Regions from separate parts of the Blautia sp. AF19-1 genome, predicted to be linked through region 3. Evidence: predicted binding sites of a transcription regulator. Region 3 holds the regulator's gene; each other region holds the start of a gene.
What was found. Region 3 encodes NrdR, which represses ribonucleotide reductase genes. Its sites were predicted from a motif close to CACAANATNTTGTG; they were not measured.
Positions count from the first base shown of each region.

Region 1: DWX26_RS08630 (ribonucleoside triphosphate reductase) is a predicted target of NrdR. The motif match lies at 2,053-2,066, and genes of this name have one in related genera.
Region 2: nrdD (anaerobic ribonucleoside-triphosphate reductase) is a predicted target of NrdR. The motif match lies at 2,869-2,882, and genes of this name have one in related genera.

Region 1 covers NZ_QUGQ01000010.1:91,393-97,474, reverse strand. The annotation lists gene DWX26_RS08640 (tetratricopeptide repeat protein) at 1-678, shown strand, start outside; gene hflX (GTPase HflX) at 697-1,932, shown strand; gene DWX26_RS08630 (ribonucleoside triphosphate reductase) at 2,180-4,591, shown strand; gene DWX26_RS08625 (O-acetylhomoserine aminocarboxypropyltransferase/cysteine synthase family protein) at 4,750-6,027, shown strand; gene DWX26_RS08620 (acyl-CoA thioesterase) at 6,069-6,082, shown strand, end outside.
Region 2 covers NZ_QUGQ01000008.1:34,519-40,600, forward strand. The annotation lists gene DWX26_RS06935 (MATE family efflux transporter) at 1-562, shown strand, start outside; gene nrdD (anaerobic ribonucleoside-triphosphate reductase) at 712-2,847, opposite strand; gene dapF (diaminopimelate epimerase) at 3,019-3,867, opposite strand; gene DWX26_RS06950 (hypothetical protein) at 4,073-5,398, shown strand; gene trxB (thioredoxin-disulfide reductase) at 5,458-6,082, shown strand, end outside.
Region 3 covers NZ_QUGQ01000009.1:53,367-59,448, forward strand. The annotation lists gene DWX26_RS07830 (heavy metal translocating P-type ATPase) at 1-178, shown strand, start outside; gene DWX26_RS07835 (GNAT family N-acetyltransferase) at 371-1,537, shown strand; gene DWX26_RS07840 (acylphosphatase) at 1,565-1,870, shown strand; gene DWX26_RS07845 (YlmC/YmxH family sporulation protein) at 1,871-2,122, opposite strand; gene nrdR (transcriptional regulator NrdR) at 2,265-2,717, shown strand; gene DWX26_RS07855 (DUF3786 domain-containing protein) at 2,732-3,367, shown strand; gene DWX26_RS07860 (citrate/2-methylcitrate synthase) at 3,498-4,856, shown strand; gene DWX26_RS07865 (patatin-like phospholipase family protein) at 4,961-5,848, shown strand; gene DWX26_RS07870 (YqeG family HAD IIIA-type phosphatase) at 5,923-6,082, shown strand, end outside.

The DNA of each region.
Region 1 (6,082 bases), on a different contig from region 3:
ACCAATATTCAGGAAGAAAAGGTCGATGCCGATGCGCTGTTCCTTAGGGGCCGCGCGTACTTCCTGCAGAAGAATTACGAGCAGGCGAAGGTGGATTTTGATGCGGCAGTGGAGACGAAGGAGAGCTATCAGCTCTGCCTTGACATTTACGAGCTGTATCAGGAGAGCAGCATGAAAGCGGACGGAGACCGTTACCTCGAAGCAGCAGTGAAGATTGAGCCGAAAACGACCGAGGATTATTATAACATCGGCTGTGCATACTACTATCTGGAGGAGCAGGACGAGGCGGTCAAAGCGTTCTCGAAGGCAATGAAGGACGGCAGCAGCGCGGCGATGGAAATGCTCGGCGAGGTTTACCTTTCCAATGGTCAGAACGACGAGGCGAAAGCACTGTTTTCTTCGTATCTTTCGACAGATGGCTTTGCGGCGGCAGCCAACAACGGGCTGGCGCTCTGCGCACTTGCGGAAAACGACACGGACAGTGCACTCTCGTATATCGAGGAAGGACTCAAAACGGCAGAGGATTCCGACCGGGAAAATCTGCTGTTCAACCAGATTGTATCCTATGAAAAATGGGCGGATTTTGATACCGCGAAGTCGCTGATGGCGGATTTTCTGGCAGCATACCCGGAAAACACCGCGGCGCAGCGGGAAAATACGTTTCTCCAGAACCGATAACAGACGGAGGAAGTTGGATTGTTTGATTTAAGAGAAGAACAGGAGCGCGTGATTCTGGTCGGCGTACAGGAAAACGGCGGCGCAAACGCAGAAGAATCGCTCGACGAGCTGGCGGAACTGGCCAGCACCGCCGGTGCGAAGGTGGAGGGCCGCCTGGTGCAGGTGCGGGAGGCCATTCATCCGGGAACGTACATCGGAAAAGGAAAATTAGAGGAATTGAAAATTCTGGTGCGCGCCTGCGATGCGACGGGCATCATCTGCGACGATGAGCTCTCCTCGATCCAGTTAAAAGGGCTGGAGGAAGCACTGGAATGCAAGATCATGGACCGTACGCTTTTGATCCTGGATATCTTTGCGGCGCGCGCCGTGAGCAGCGAGGGTAAAATCCAGGTTGAGCTGGCCCAGTTAAAGTACCGTGCGTCCCGACTTTCCGGCCTTGGCACGTCGCTTTCCCGTCTCGGCGGCGGAATCGGTACGAGAGGACCGGGAGAGAAAAAGCTGGAAACCGACCGGCGCCTGATCCGCACGCGTATTACGCAGTTAAAACGTGAGCTTGAGGAAGTACGCCAGCACAGAGAGCTCCTTCGTGAAGGCAGAAAACGTTCCAAAATCCCGGTAGCGGCGCTCGTAGGCTATACGTCAGCGGGAAAGAGCAGTCTTTTAAATGCACTGACAGGATCGGAAATTCTGGCAGATGCAATGCTGTTTTCCACGCTGGATACGACGACGCGGTCACTGACCCTTCCGGATGGACAGGAAATTCTGCTGACCGATACGGTTGGATTTATCAATAAGCTGCCACATCATCTGATCGATGCATTCCGCAGTACGCTGGAGGAAGCACGGTATGCCGACTATATTCTCCACGTTGTGGATACGTCGAATCCACAGATGGAACTGCAGATGCAGGTGGTATATGACACACTGCGGGAACTGAAAGTTGAGGACAAAAAGATCGTCACCCTGCTGAACAAGCAGGATAAGCTTCTCGCCCCGATGGTTGTAAAAGATTTCCGGGCAGACGCGAGCCTTGCGGTCTCTGCCAAAACAGGACAGGGACTCGAAGACCTCAAAAATTTACTCTCCTCGTGGATGATGGAGGGAAAAATCTATATCGAGCGCCTCTATCCGTACGATAAGGCGGGAACGATTTCACTGATCCGCGGATACGGAATTCTGCTCGAAGAAGAATATCTGCCGGAAGGCATCCGCGTAAAAGCCTATGTACCGAAGGATATCTATCCGAGGGTATAGAGGTATGGCAAGCAGGCTTAAAAACGGCAGTACATCCCTTTAAGCGCCGTACAGCGCCGAAAAATGGAAGGGACAGAACACAAGTAAAAGTACCATATCTAGTGATGTTAGAAAATTTCACACTAGATATGGTACTTTTTACTATTGACGGGAGAAACATGCTCTGCTATCATATGGTTCAGACACTGCAAAGAGTGGAACCTTAAAAAGGCCTTGCAGAAACGGTTGAATTAACAGGAGGGATTCCATGTTTCAGGTAGAAAAGAGAGACGGAACGATTGCAGAGTTCCAGATGAAAAAGATTACCGATGCGATTGGAAAAGCATTCGGCGCAAAAGATATGCAGTTCAGCGATGACATGCTTCAGATGCTGGCACTGCGCGTAACAGCGGACTTTCAGTCCAAGATCAAAGACGGAAAAATTTCAGTGGAGGCAATTCAGGACAGCGTGGAGAACGTGCTGATCCAGTGCGGCTACGCAGAAGTGGCAAAAGCTTACATTCTGTACCGCAAGCAGAGGGAAAAAATCCGCAACATGAAATCGACGATCGTAGACTACAAAGAGATCGTGGACAGCTACGTAAAAGTAGAGGACTGGCGTGTCAAAGAGAATTCGACCGTAACGTATTCTGTCGGCGGTCTGATCTTAAGCAATTCCGGCGCGATTACAGCCAACTACTGGTTATCAGAGATTTATGATGACGAGATCGCCGAGGCACACCGCAACGCGGATATTCACATCCACGACCTGTCGATGCTGACCGGCTACTGTGCAGGATGGTCGTTAAAACAGCTCATCAAAGAAGGACTTGGCGGCATCAACGGAAAGATTACTTCTTCTCCGGCAAGACATCTTTCGGTTCTGTGCAACCAGATGGTCAACTTCCTTGGCATTATGCAGAACGAGTGGGCAGGTGCGCAGGCATTTTCTTCGTTTGATACGTATCTGGCGCCGTTCGTCAAAGTGGACAACTTAAGCTACGGCGAAGTGAAGAAGTGCATCGAGGCGTTTATCTACGGCGTCAACACACCGAGCCGCTGGGGAAGCCAGGCACCGTTCTCCAACATTACACTCGACTGGACCGTACCGGATGACCTCGCAGAGCTTCCGGCGATCGTCGGCGGCAAGGAGATGGACTTCAAGTACAAAGACTGTAAAAAAGAGATGGATATGGTCAACAAAGCGTTCATCGAGACGATGATCGAGGGAGATGCCAACGGAAGAGGCTTCCAGTACCCGATCCCGACCTACTCCATCACATCCGATTTTGACTGGTCCGATACGGAGAATAACCGTCTGCTGTTCGAAATGACTGCAAAATACGGTACCCCGTACTTCTCCAACTACATCAACAGCGATATGAAACCAAGCGACGTGCGCTCCATGTGCTGCCGTCTCCGCCTGGATCTGCGTGAGCTTCGAAAGAAAACCGGCGGATTCTTTGGTTCCGGCGAGAGCACCGGATCGGTCGGCGTTGTCACCATCAATATGCCGCGTATCGCATATCAGTCCAAAGATGAGAAAGAATTCTACCGCCGTCTCGATCATATGATGGATATTGCCGCACGTTCGTTAAAGACGAAACGTGAGGTCATTACCCGCCTCCTGGACGAGGGACTGTATCCATATACGAAACGGTACCTTGGAACGTTTGAGAACCACTTCTCAACCATCGGTCTGATCGGTATGAACGAGGCCGGCTTAAATGCCGCATGGCTCGGAAGGGGTCTGGAGGATCCGAAGACACAGCAGTTTACGAAAGAAGTTCTGAACCATATGAGAGAGCGTCTTTCTGATTACCAGGAGGAGTACGGCGATCTGTACAACCTTGAGGCAACTCCGGCGGAGTCGACCGCATACCGTCTGGCAAAACACGACCGTGCAAAATGGCCGGATATCAAGACCGCAGGCCATGAGGGAGATACCCCGTACTACACCAACAGCTCCCATCTGCCGGTGGACTATACCGAGGATATTTTCTCTGCGCTTGATATTCAGGATGATCTGCAGACGTTGTACACCTCGGGAACTGTCTTCCATGCGTTCCTTGGCGAAAAACTGCCGGACTGGAAAGCAGCAGCTTCCCTTGTGCGGAAGATTGCAGAGAACTACAAACTGCCGTACTACACGCTGTCCCCGACGTATTCTGTCTGTGCGAACGACGGCTATCTCGCCGGCGAGCACTTTACATGTCCGATCTGCGGAAAAGAGGCAGAGGTTTACAGCCGTATCACGGGATATTACCGTCCGGTCAAGAACTGGAACGACGGAAAACGCCAGGAGTACAAGAACAGAACTGTATATGATATCATCCACTCCAAATCGCCGGAGCAGAAAATGAAATCGTACGGCGCAGCAGAGAAACTGGCAGAGCAGGCCGCTGGAAAAGAAGAGCCGAAAGCCGCTGCAGCAGCAGATAAAATCGAGGAAGACGGTATGTACCTGTTCACGACAAGCACCTGCCCGAACTGCAAAATGGCAAAAGAAATGCTCGCCGAGGAGCAGTATGAGGTGATCGACGCAGAGCGTCACCCGGATCTTGCTGCACAGTACGGCATCATGCAGGCACCGACTCTTCTCGTTGTGGAGGACGGCCAGGCACAGAAGATTGTGAATGCTTCCAATATCCAGAAATATGTGGATGAATATCTCTCCTAAATCTGTGCGCATATAGTTGCAGGAAAGAACAAACAGAGTTATAATAGGAAAAAGTGATACCCTCGCCCGGGCATCCCGGGTGGGGGTATTATTATGGCGCTGAGCACAGCAGAAATCGGCCCGGTGGACCGGTTTCACTTACAGAAGGGAGAAAAATTATGGGATACAGCCAGGACACAATCTGTGTACAGGGAGGATGGCAGCCGAAAAACGGTGAGCCGCGTGTACTTCCGATTTACCAGAGCACAACATTCAAATATGCAACCAGCGAGGAAATGGGAAAACTGTTCGATCTGGAGGAGGAGGGATATTTCTATTCCCGTCTGCAGAACCCGACGAACGACGTCGTAGCACAGAAAATCTGCGATCTGGAGGGCGGCGTGGCAGCCATGCTCACATCTTCCGGCCAGGCGGCAACGATGCTTGCTGTTACCAACATCTGTGAGGCAGGCGACCACGTTGTCTGCGCGGCAAAGGTTTACGGAGGAACCTCCAACCTGCTCGCCGTTACCTTAAAACGATTCGGCATCGAGACTACCCTCGTGGACCAGGATGCGCCGGCAGAGGAGCTGGAAAAAGCATTCCAGCCGAACACCAAAGCTGTCTTTGCCGAGACGATTTCCAACCCGGCAGGTGTTGTACTTGACATTGACAAGTTTGTTAAACTTGCACATGAGCACGGCGTTCCGATGATCTGCGACAACACCTTTGCAACCCCGATCAACTGCCGTCCGTTCGAGTTCGGTGTAGATATTGTCACCCATTCCACCACAAAATACATGGACGGCCATGCAATGGCGCTCGGCGGAGCGATTGTCGATTCCGGAAACTTCGACTGGGATGCGCATGCAGAAAAATTCCCGGGTCTTACCACACCGGACGAGTCGTATCATGGTGTTATTTACACCCAGAAATTCGGCAAAAAAGCATACATCACAAAAGCAACCGCACAGCTGATGCGCGATATGGGAGCATGCCAGTCCCCGCAGAATGCATTCTTGACGAATGTCGGCCTGGAGACCCTGCACCTGCGCGTGGAGCGTCACTGCAGAAATGCCGAGAAAGTGGCAGAGTTCCTGAAAAACCACCCGAAGGTAGCATGGGTTGAGTACGCAGGCCTTGCAGACAGCAAATACCATGCGCTGGCAGAAAAATACATGCCGAACGGAACCTGCGGCGTTCTCTGCTTCGGACCAAAGGGCGGAAGAGACGGCGCGATGCGCTTCACGAACGGCCTGAAAATGGTAGCAATTGTAACACACGTTGCCGATGCAAGAAGCTGCGTTCTGCACCCGGCAAGCCATACCCATCGCCAGCTGAACGATCAGCAGCTCATCGAAGCCGGTGTTCTGCCGGATCTGATCCGTCTGTCAGTCGGCATCGAGGATGTGAACGATATCATTGCAGACCTTGATCAGGCGCTTGCGAACGTATAAAGATACAAAAAACAGGATGTGAAAAGGAGCGTATTGGTAAAATGGAAGAAATGGC
Region 2 (6,082 bases), on a different contig from region 3:
GGGAAGCGATGCTGTTGCAGCAAACTCGATTACCTCGATTGCAAAGAGCCTCCTCTCCTGCCTGATCCGCGGTGTGAGCGGCGGTGCCGGTGTTCTGATCGGAAATCTGCTCGGCGCGAACGAGCTGGAAAAAGCCCGCGAGTATGGAGGACGTTTAAGCCATCTCTCCATTGCCATCGGCATTGTGACCGGCGGCCTGCTGATGCTCATTTCCCCAGCCATCGTTCATTTTGCCCCACTTTCCGATATCGCAGCCGAGTACCTGCAGTACATGCTTCTCTTCTGCGGTCTGAACCTGATGGCACAATCGGTCAACACCACCGTTCTCGACGGTATCTTTTGTGCCGGAGGCGATGCGAAATTTGATATGCAGGGAAACATCGGCGCTATGTGGTGCTTTTCTGTACCGCTTGGCTTTCTTGCCGCATTCTGGCTGAAGCTTCCGGTTATGGTGGTTTACTGCATTGTAAATCTCGATGAAATTGTAAAGCTTCCTGCCGTTTATCATCATTATAAAAAGTACATCTGGGTTCGCAATATTACCCGCGATGTCGAAGATTAGTTCTCACATCATCTGCAGTCCCTGCCGCCGGCAGCTTCCACCGGATGCAATACCCAAAAAGCCTCTGAGGAAAGTCACATTCACACCGGACTTTTCTCAGAGGCTTTTGATTATTCCATTGATTGTTCCATTGACTATTTCATGGACGATTACATGGATTTTCTTTCCGCAATTTCCGCCATCTTTGCTTCATTCAGACGTGTGTCGCCATGGACACGGCTGTAGGAAAGATAGCCGTTCATACGGTCGATCTTTGTCAGGTTCTTGGAACCGCAGACCGGGCAGACATCCATGTCAAGTTCCTGGTGGCCGCAGTCATCGCAGTAAGCCAGGGACAGGTTGACGCCCTCGTAGTAGCCAAGCTCCATCGCACGCTCGATCAGGGTCTTGATCGCGCCTTTGTTGTAGCCGACCGGATAGCGCACGTACTGGATTTTTCCGCCGTTGCAGAGCTCCCAGAAACGTCCCTCGAGATCCTGTTTCTGGATCGGGGTGATGTCCTCGGTTACGTGGCAGTGGAAACTGTTGCTCACATACGGGCGGTCCGAAACGTTGCGGACGATGCCGTACTGTTTGCGGAACTGCTCTATCTGCAGGCCGCACAGGGATTCTGCCGGTGTGCCGTAGATCGCATAGAGGATGCCGTCCTCTTTCTTAAACTCGGCAACCTTGTCGTTGATATATTTCAGCGTGTCGAGTGCGAACTGTCCGTCCTCAACAAGAGATTTTCCGTTGTACAGCTCCTGCAGCTCGTTCAGCGCCGTGATACCGAACGATGCGGTCATCGGCTTTAACAGCGGGCGGATCTTGTCGGACGGTTTTAAGTGGCCGCCGTAGAAACCTCCCTCGCAGTAAGCCAGCGGGTTCGTGGATGCACGCATCTCGCCGAGGTAATCGTAGGTCCGTTTGTGCAGATCGCGGATCATCTCGAGGTAGAAGTCGAGCACTTCATGGAAATCGCGGTTCTCGGAACGGGATTTTGCCAGGATCATCGGAAGATGAAGGGAAACGGCTCCGATGTTGAAACGTCCGACAAAGACCGGTTTGTCGTTCTCATCTGCCGGCTCCATGCCTCCGCGCTCGTACCACGGGCTAAGGAAAGCACGGCATCCCATCGGGCTGATGACTCTCTTGTATTTCTTGTACATCTCGGCGATGTAGCCCTCGCCGCTCATCGACAGCCAGTCCGGATACATCGTCTTGGAAGAACAGTCAAGTCCTGCCTCGAAGACATCTTCTGCGATGCCGCCCTCTCCGTGAATTGCCTTGTCATATAAGAAGACAATTTTCGGGAAGAGCACCGGCTTTTTGTGGCCCTTCTTGCCCTGTCCGTTTTTGTGGACCTCGAGAAGGGAGATGGAAATCATCTTCTCGAACATGCTCGTTCCAAGGCCGAGGGTCACGGTAACGAACGGATAATCACCGCGGGAAGATCCAACAGTGTTCAGCTTATACTCAATTCCCTGCCATCCCTGATCGCACTCTCTTCTTACTTTGTCGATCGCATACTCGATGGCTTTCTCCTGTGCACCCTCCCAGGATGCGTCGGTATATTTCAGGAACTCTTTTACGTAGTAATCGTAGCTCTTCTGTGCGTACGGAGCAAGGATCTTGTCCACCTCCGGCACGGTAAAGCCGCCGTACTGCTGTGCAGCGGTGCTGAGGACGATATCGCCCATGACATCAAATGCGGTGTCGAGTGTCTTCGGCTCGTTGTACCAGACATTTCCCATCTCGAAACCGCCTTTTAAAACGTTTCCGACATCGAACAGACAGCAGTTCATGGTATCGAGACGTGCGGACTGGTCGTGGATGTAGATGTAACCGTCCTTACAGGCCTGCAGCTCGTTGCGGTTCATGAAGAACTTGCGGTACAGCTCTTTGTTCAGCTCGTTGAAAATCAGGCTTCGCTTCGTTGCAACGAGGGCGCTGTCGGTGTTGGCATTGCTCTTGTCGCCGATGTAGCGGATGGACTGGCTCTTCGTGTAGACCTCGTCCATCATATGGATAAAATCAGTTTTGTAATTGCGGTAATCGCGGTAGCTTTTTGCCACAGCCGGGTTTACTTTTTCGAGTGCTCCCTCCACGATATTGTGCATATCGCTGATCGGAATTTCGGTCTTTCCAAGGGAATATACGTGCTCGGTTGCGAACTTACAGATAAAGTCAATCTCCTGCTGTGAGAAGGTATACAGGATTCTCTGTGCGGATTTATTTACGGCACGGACGATCTTCTGCGCGTCGAATTCTTCTTTGGTGCCGTCCTTTTTGATAATATAAACCATTGTGGTGTCCTCCAAATCAAACACTATATCTTGTGTGTCCCCCACCCTTTTCTTGTAGCGGGTACCACATATTGTAGCATGTTTCTTTTGAAAAGAAAAGGCATTTCCTGTAAGTTTTTATTTTCAGAATATTGCATACTGCTCTTTCGTGCAGACAGAAATCTGCATTTTTCAAATTCGTTCTGCAAGCGTTCCTTCAAAAACGGTCTCGGCCGGGCCGGTCAGAAGGACCTTATTTTTCGTCCGGTCCCATGTAACGAAAAGCCTGCCGCCGCGCAGTTCTACGGCAGTTTCTCCCTCCGAAACACAGCCGGAAAGCATCGCCGCGACGGCTGCCGCACACGCTCCCGTTCCGCAGGACAGCGTTTCACCGCTCCCACGTTCCCAGACTCTCATTTTTATTGTGTGTTGATCTAAAGTCTGGATAAACTCTGTATTGATACGGTCCGGGAAGCAGGAAAGGTGTTCAAAAGCGGAACCGGTCTTTGCAATGGATATTTTTTCCACATCTTCCACCGGAATCACCGCATGCGGATTTCCCATCGAAAGGCAGGTCATCGTATAATTTTCCCCGCACACGGTAATTTTATGCTCCAGCACATATTCCCCCAGAGAAACAACGGGGATCTGTGCGGCGCGGAATTCCGGCGTTCCCATCTCCACTGTCACCTGACAGATCTCATTCAGATTCTCCCCCGTCTGCAGATGAATCACACGGTTTCCGCTGCCGGTTTCGATAGTCAGCGTCGTTTTTCTCGTCAGCCCATGCTCGTACACGTATTTTCCCACACAGCGGATGCCGTTGCCGCACATCGCGCCCTTCGAGCCGTCGGCGTTGTACATTTCCATCGAAAAATCTGCTGTTTTGGATGCCCCGATCAGAATCAGCCCGTCCGCGCCGATGCCGAAATGGCGGTCACTTACCGCTTTTGCCAGCCGCCCCGGACTCTCCACCCGCTCCTCCATGGCATTTACATAGATATAATCATTTCCGCAGCCCTGCATTTTTGTAAAACGCATACACAGCCTCCTCCCAGACTTCTGCCCTTTCCAGTTCCTTACTAAATATGTATTCCGTACCGCGCTTTTGAAAAACCATTTTTCTCAAATCCGCTTCAGACATTGGAAAACGAAGCGGAATGTGATAGAATAGGGGGAACTGATATCGTTACTTACATGAAGTAACTTTCAAATATTTTTAACCATTTATTATGAGGAGGTTTTGATGAAAAAATACCGTTGGGTTTTAACAGCAGTATTTGCCGCTTTCCTCGTGGGAACGAGCGGCTGCGGAAAGAAAACAGAAACGATTCCGATCACAACCATCAGTCAGAGTACCGACGATGACGACCCCGAAGACAATCTGGCGGCCTCCGGCGATTCCGATGAGATTCCGGAATACGATGTGGATCTCTCGAAGAACCTGAACAGTTTTCAGCTTGCCATCTGGGGCGATACATACGAAATTCCGGAATCCTACGCGGATTTTACAGCGCTTGGCTGGGTCTACAGCGGCGACGACACGAAGGAAATTCAGCCGGAATCCTTCTCAGAGGGCGAAAGTTTTGAAAAGGACGGAAACCAGATTACCGTCGATATTGCCAATCCGGATACCACGGCAAAGCCAGTGGCGGAATGCCTGATCGGAGGCATTCACATCGACACCTCGACCGCTGAGGGCCAGAATATCTATGTCGGCCTGCCGAACGGCGTCACTCTGCAGCAGTCGCTGATGGAGGATGCGGAAAGCATCTACGGTGCGCCAAAGGACCGTTATGAGACCGATACCTCTGTGCAGTTCACGTATGAGTACGGGCTGTACCAGACGATCACGCTCGGCTTCGATAACAAAACGGGAATTCTGTATTCCCTCGATATGCAGAACTTTACGACCACGGCTGATGCAGAAGCGCTCGATGGTGTCAGCGATGCCACAACACCGGAAGTGGAGGCCTACCAGGCACCGGAAGCCGACAGCAGTGAAATCAACGACTGGACCGTCCGCTTTGACGATGTACTCTATCATCTTCCCGTTCCGGTCAGTGAACTTCTGGACCACGACTGGACCGTCAATATGAAAGAGTCCGATACGGCCGTTTTAAACGGAAAATACGGCTACGTCACGCTGGAAAAGGGCGGTCAGAAGCTTTACTGCACCGTACATAATTACGGCGCGGAGGCGACGACAGTGCGCAACTGTTTTGTTACTTCGCTGTACGGCGATCTCGATACGACAAAGATTCCGATTTCAATCACAAACGGCATCACGCTCGGCACTTCCGAGAGCGATTTTCTGGCGAAGGCAGGGGATGCCAAATCAGAAAAAACGGAAAAAGAGGATAGTAACCTGACACTCTACACATTCTATAGTGATGACGAAAAGCTGGACTACACTGAAATCGGCATCGACAACGATCTGAAGCTGGTACGCAGCATCAAGGTGGTTCACAACCAGCCGGAAGCGCCGGAAGAAGAAGCCAAAAAAACTTCCGCGGAAGATTCATCTTCCGTTTCCGACAGTCAGGAACCGTCCGAAACACCGGCTCCGTAACGATACTTTCAGAAAAATGGCTGCATGGCAGCTTACTACAGACGAAAACGAGGATTTTTATGGAAAACTTATACGACGTTATCATCATCGGCTCCGGCCCGGCGGGTCTTTCTGCCGCGATTTATGCGAAACGCGCAAAGCTCTCCTCTCTTACGATTGAGGCAAACTTTGCAAGCGGCGGCCAGGTGCTGAATACCTATGAAGTAGACAACTATCCCGGCCTTCCGGGCATCAGCGGCATGGATCTCGGAAGCACGCTGCGCGCACACGCTGAAAAAATGGGCGCGGAATTTTCCCGCGAGCGTGTGAAGGAGCTTGTTCTTGACGAAGAGATCAAGATTGTCCGCACGAGAAAAAATGAGTATCATGCCAGAACGGTCATTCTTGCAACCGGTGCGGAGCACCGCGCGTTAAATGTACCTGGTGAAAAGGAACTCTCCGGCATGGGCGTCTCTTACTGTGCAACGTGTGACGGCGCATTTTTCAAAGACAAAACCGTTGCCGTTATCGGCGGCGGCGATGTCGCCGTGGAGGATGCGATTTTCCTTGCCAGAACGTGCAAAAAGGTTTACGTGATCCACCGCCGCGATGAACTGCGGGCAGCCGGTGTTCTCCAGGATGCACTGCTGGCACTGCCGAATGTGGAAATGGTGTGGGATACGGTTGTGGATTCCATCGAGGGAA
Region 3 (6,082 bases):
GTGCGGCCACTGCGAGGCAAGAGTGAAGAAAACACTTGAGGCAATTGAGGGTGTTGCATCCGCAGAAGTAAGCCATGAAAAAGGAACAGCCGTTGTAACACTGACAGCCCCGGTATCAGACGATGTGCTGAAAACAGCCGTAGAGGCACAGGATTACACCGTAAAAGGAATCCAGTAAAACAGGAAACATAGAGAAAAGGGAAACGCGCCTGGAATGAAAATTTCCGGGCGCGTTTCCTTTTTTTACCAGATATAGCAAAAATATTGCAATTTGTTCGGAATTTTCGTGACAAAAGGACAAAAATCCGTTAGGATAGAGAAAAAGAAGAGCAAAAACAAAAGGGTTTTAGGATCAGGAGGTTTTTACATTATGACAGAGTACAGACTTGCAAAGCCGGAAGAGTGGGAGGACTGCATTGAACTTGCAAACTACGTGTTCAGCACGGCACACCGTCCGCACGACTTTGAGCAGTTAATTCCAAGGGTTTATCAGGCAGGACCGGAAATGGCACGGATCCACCGCGTCGCTGTTGCGGAAAACGGCAGACTCCGGGCCGAGATTGCGGTGCTTCCGCAGCAAATGGCGGCAGGGGGTAAGCTGCTCCGCGCAGGATATGTGGGAAGCGTTTCCGTGCATCCAAAGGCAAGGGGCGAAGGCCACATGAAGCGTCTTCTTGGCGACTGGATTACGGATCTGGAAGGAACGTGTGATCTTCTGGCACTGGACGGCCAGAGACAGCGGTATGCCTACTTTGGCTTTACGCCGGGAAGTGAAAAATACACGTTTTACCTGGATGTGGCAAATGTGCGCCATACCTGGAAAAACGGGGAACTCTCCGCTTACACCTTTGCGCCGCTGTTTCCGGAAAACGGCGAAGCGGACGAAGAGGCGGCAGCCTTTGCAAAGAAGCTGAATGAGGAAAAACCGCTTTACGTGGTAAGAGAGGATGTGAAAGCCTGCCTGAAAACGTTCGGCGAGCAGGCAATTGCAATCTGGAAAAACGGTGAGCGGATCGGATATCTGGCACTTTGCGGCGGAAACCAGGTTGTGGAAGCAGAAGTGTTGGAGGAACAGGATTTCGTTCCTGCACTTGCCGCTTATTTAAAAGAAAATGCGCTTGACTCTCTTTTCATTTCCATTCCGGTGTATGAGACCGGAAAAGCAGCAGCGTTATCGGAAGTCTGCGAAAGCTTCACAAAAGAGCGCTGCGGTTCCGCGATGTACCGTATTTTCCGATTTGCAGACGTCATCGAGGCAATGCTGACCATGAAAGCAGAGACGATGGGCATCAGCGATGGAACGTGGTTCGCCGTACTGGAGGGACAGCCGCTGACCGTGACGGTAAAAGATGGAACTGTGACCGTGACACGGGAAGCCCATCCGGGGGCAGATGTACTCAACCGGGAGCAGGCGCAGGAACTGCTTCTTTCACCGCTGGCAAGTAAGGGAAGCAAGGTTCCATCTGAAATCTGGAAGAACATTCCATCCGACTGGTTCCCGCTTCCGCTGTACTGTGCGACGGCAGACGAATTTTAGGCAATGACTGTTGGGAGGCAGAGAAATATGAACGAGACAGCGAAACGAGACAGAAGGGACGAAAAAGAAGAAATCCGGTACCATGTGATTTTCTACGGCCAGGTGCAGGGCGTGGGGTTCCGTTACCGGGCGTATTATGCTGCCTACCAGCTCGGACTGACCGGCTGGGTGAGAAACTGCTGGGATGAGACGGTGGAGATGGAGGTGCAGGGTGATGAGGAGACGATCACGGAGATGATCAAAAGGATCCGCACCTCCAGCTACATCGAAATCACGGATGCAAAATGGACGAAGATTCCGCTGGAATCGGAATTCGGTTTTTATATCCGTTGATCAGGGCTGTTTTTTCTCTTTTTCCGGAATTTCGACGAGAATGATATCGTTGCCGATCTGGCAGATGCGGTCCCATGGGATCACAAAATCCTCGCCGTGGCAGAAAAAGCCGCAGAATTTCACAGGACCCGGAAGAACGAGTCCGGTAAGATGTCCCGTTTTTGGATTGAATTCCACATCAATCGGACAGCCGAGCGTTTTGCAGGTACAGATATTGATAACTTCTTTCTGGCGGAGATCTACAACGCGCATGCGGTGCTCCTTTTTACAGATTCCTATGGAAAAACATATGCGAAAATGTTGCTGCAGTTGACTTGAATTTCACGGAAAAATGCGTATACTGTAAAAGTAGAAAACTTTCCGAAATACTTATTTAGAAACGAGGACGAAAGATATGAGATGTCCATTTTGTAATCAGGATAATACCCGGGTTGTGGATTCACGCCCGATTGAAGACAGCAATGCGATCCGCCGCCGCCGGATGTGCGATGTCTGCGGCAGACGCTTTACGACATACGAAAAAGTGGAGACGATCCCTTTGATCGTCATCAAAAAAGATATGAACCGCGAGCAGTATGACCGCTCGAAAATCGAGACCGGCATCCTGCGCGCCTGCCACAAACGGCCGGTGTCCGCCGAGAAGATCAACGAGATGGTCAACAAGGTGGAGACGGAGCTTTTCAACGGCGAGGAACGCGAGATTCCAAGCTCTGTGATCGGAGAGAAGGTCATGCATTACTTAAAAGACCTGGATCAGGTAGCGTACGTCCGTTTTGCGTCGATTTACCGCGAGTTCAAGGATGTCAACACGTTCATGGACGAGCTGAAAAAGATGCTCGACAAATAGCGGGAGGCAAAAAAATGGAAGTGTCGAACTATATTAAAATGCGCGATCAGATGCAGGAGCGCTTTCTGACGTACGATCAGAAGGAGATCGAAGGGAAGTATGGCTTTGCCTTTGATGACGATTATTTCTATGTGCCGTACCTTTTTGAGGAGTGGAGAGTGAACCGCCATACCGGCGTTGTGGAGGGCTCAAAAGACCATTTTCTTCATGTGCACCAGGGCAGTTTCAATGAGACACTGACGATTTTCGACCTGCTCTGCTGCGGAAAGAAGGAGATTGTGCTCGCCGGCACGTATGCGCGTACCAATTCCTTAAAGGGAACGATCAAAGGCCGCACGATTGCGTCCGGCGTTCACGACAGCCGCGCCGCACGGTATGACGGGCATGTGGAACAGCTGAAAAAAGCATGCGTTTCCCTTAGCGGAAAACCATATTCCCCGGGAGACGCTGCTTTTGTTTTTCATGTCTTTCCGTTTCTGCCGCTCGTCTTCCAGTTCTGGGAGTCCGATGAGGAATTCCCGCCGGTGCTGAAGTTTATGTGGGATGAAAACGTCCTCGATTATCTGCGGTTTGAGACGCTGTATTACGTGATGGGAGACTTCCTGGACGCACTGGATCAAGCCTTCGATGCATGTAAAACAGAAGCCTGATACCTTTTGTGAGACAAAATCTTACGAAAATTTTCCGAATGTTTATAAAAATTTCAGTATACGAATCCCCTGGTTTAATGCTATAATGAGTGAAAGTAAGTAAAAAGAGAGAAGAGAAAGGGGAATGCATATGGCTTTTAGCATGAAAGTAACACCGGAAATAGAGGAACTGACAAACATCTGTCTGGATAACTCCAAAATGGATGTTTCGCTGTATGGGCAATACGATGTAAAACGCGGACTGCGCGATATCAACGGCGTTGGCGTCCTTGCGGGACTGACACAGATTTCAAACGTTGTGTCTTCGGATATCATTGACGGCGTCAAAACGCCGTGTGACGGACGTCTGTACTACCGCGGCATCAACGTGGAAAAACTGACCCAGGGCTTTTTAAGTGAAAACCGTATGGGATTCGAAGAAGTTGCGTATCTGCTCTTATTTGGAAATCTGCCGAATGAAGAGCAGCTCAATCATTTTAAGACAATCTTAAAACAGCAGCAGTCCCTGCCGAAGAACTTTGTGCGTGACGTTGTTATGAAAGCGCCGACCAAGGACATGATGAACACTCTGTCCCGAAGCGTTCTGACCCTGTACGCGTACGACAACCACGCAGATGATACCTCCCTTCCGAATGTGCTTCGCCAGTGCATTAACCTGATTTCTGTTTTCCCGATGCTGTCCGTCTATGGCTATCAGGCGTACAACCATTATATCAAGGGAAAAAGTTTATATATCCACAACCCGTCGAAGAAGCTTTCGACTGCAGAAAATATTCTTCTGATGCTCCGACCGGATCAGAAGTACACTCCGCTGGAGGCGAAGATCCTCGATCTTGCCCTCGTTCTCCACATGGAGCACGGCGGCGGTAACAACTCGACCTTTACAACACATGTTGTTTCTTCTTCCGGAACCGATACGTACTCCGCAATTGCAGCGGCGCTCGGCTCCTTAAAGGGACCGAAGCACGGCGGTGCAAACATCAAGGTTGTGCGGATGTTCGACGATATGAAGTCACACGTCAAAGACTGGACGGATGAGGAAGAAGTATCGAATTACTTAAGAAAGCTGCTGCACAAAGAGGCGTTCGACCAGAAAGGTCTGATTTACGGTATGGGCCATGCGGTTTACTCCATTTCCGACCCGCGTGCGCGCATCTTTAAGAGCTTCGTTGAGCAGCTGGCAAAAGAAAAACACAGAGAGAAAGATTACCGGCTGTACGCTATGGTCGAGGAACTGGCTCCGAAGATCATCGGCGAGGAGCGCCATATTTACAAAGGTGTATCCGCAAACGTCGACTTCTACAGCGGCTTCGTTTACAGCATGCTGGATCTTCCGCTGGAGCTCTACACCCCGATGTTCGCCTGCGCGCGTATCGTCGGCTGGAGTGCACACCGGATGGAGGAACTGATCAACACCGACAAGATCATCCGCCCGGCGTACAAGAGTGTCAAAGATGAAGTGGACTATGTTCCGCTGGAAAACAGATAAAACAGGCAGAAGGGCCGGAGCGTGTCGGGATTTTCCGATCTGCTCCGGCATTGCTCTGTGCAGGAAGTAATGTGTCATTGTGAAAAATAGGAGAGTGCAGGAGAATGAATGAGACAAAAAATTACAGCATAACAAAATCCGGAGCAGTCATACTGGAAGGAGGGGCCAATCGCGGCGTCTTTACAGCAGGAGCGCTGGACTTTCTGATGGAGCAGGAGTATTATATCCCTCATGTGATTGGCGTTTCCGCCGGAGCCTGCAATGCGCTGGACTATGTATCGCGCCAGATTGGCAGAACGAGGGACTGTATGATTGTCACGGATGAGAAAAACCGCTACGTCAATAAGAATATCAAGACAATCGTTGAGAAAAAAGCACTGCTCGACATGGATATGGTGTTCGAACGGTATCCGTATGAGATTTTTCCATTTGATTTTGATACGTATTTTGCATCGCCGCAGACGTGTGAGCTGGTTGTGACAAACTGTGAGACGGGACGCGCGGAATATCTGGATGACCGCGAAAATAAAGAACGTCTGCTTGCAATTGGCCGTGCATCATCGAGCATGCCGATCGCCTGCCCGATGGTGGAGATCGACGGAAACGAGTACGTCGACGGCGGTGTTGCCGATTCGATCCCGATTATCCGTTCCTTAAAGACGGGACACCGAAAAAATGTCATTATTCTGACACGGAATTTCGGTTACCGAAAAAAAGAGGGAACGAGAGGCTGGGAGCTGTATGTGGCGGCATTCCGCAAATACCCGAATCTCGTGCGTGCGCTTGTAAACCGCGCGAAACATTATAACCAGGTGCTCGAATGCATCGAAAAATGGGAAGAAGAAGGCTCCGTCTTTGTGATCCGCCCGGAGATACCGGCGGTATCGCGTCTCGAAAAGGACGAGGAGAAGCTGCGGGAATTTTACCAGCACGGCTATGACCAGATGAAAGCAAATTTTGAGGCTCTGCAGGAGTTTCTGAAAGAAGAATAAAGTTACTGTATAAACGAAAAGAGGATTGGAGAAAGAAGATGAGTGGAAAAAACCAGAAGAACCGGGGAACTATACTGATGCGGATGTTTTACCCGGACCGGAGAGAAAAAAGTGCCTATACGATCGATTACGCGGATCTGTACCGGAAAGGATACCGGGGCGTGATTTTTGATATCGATAATACGCTTGTTCCGCACGGTGCGCCGGCAACGAAGGAGGCGGCTGCGTTCTTTG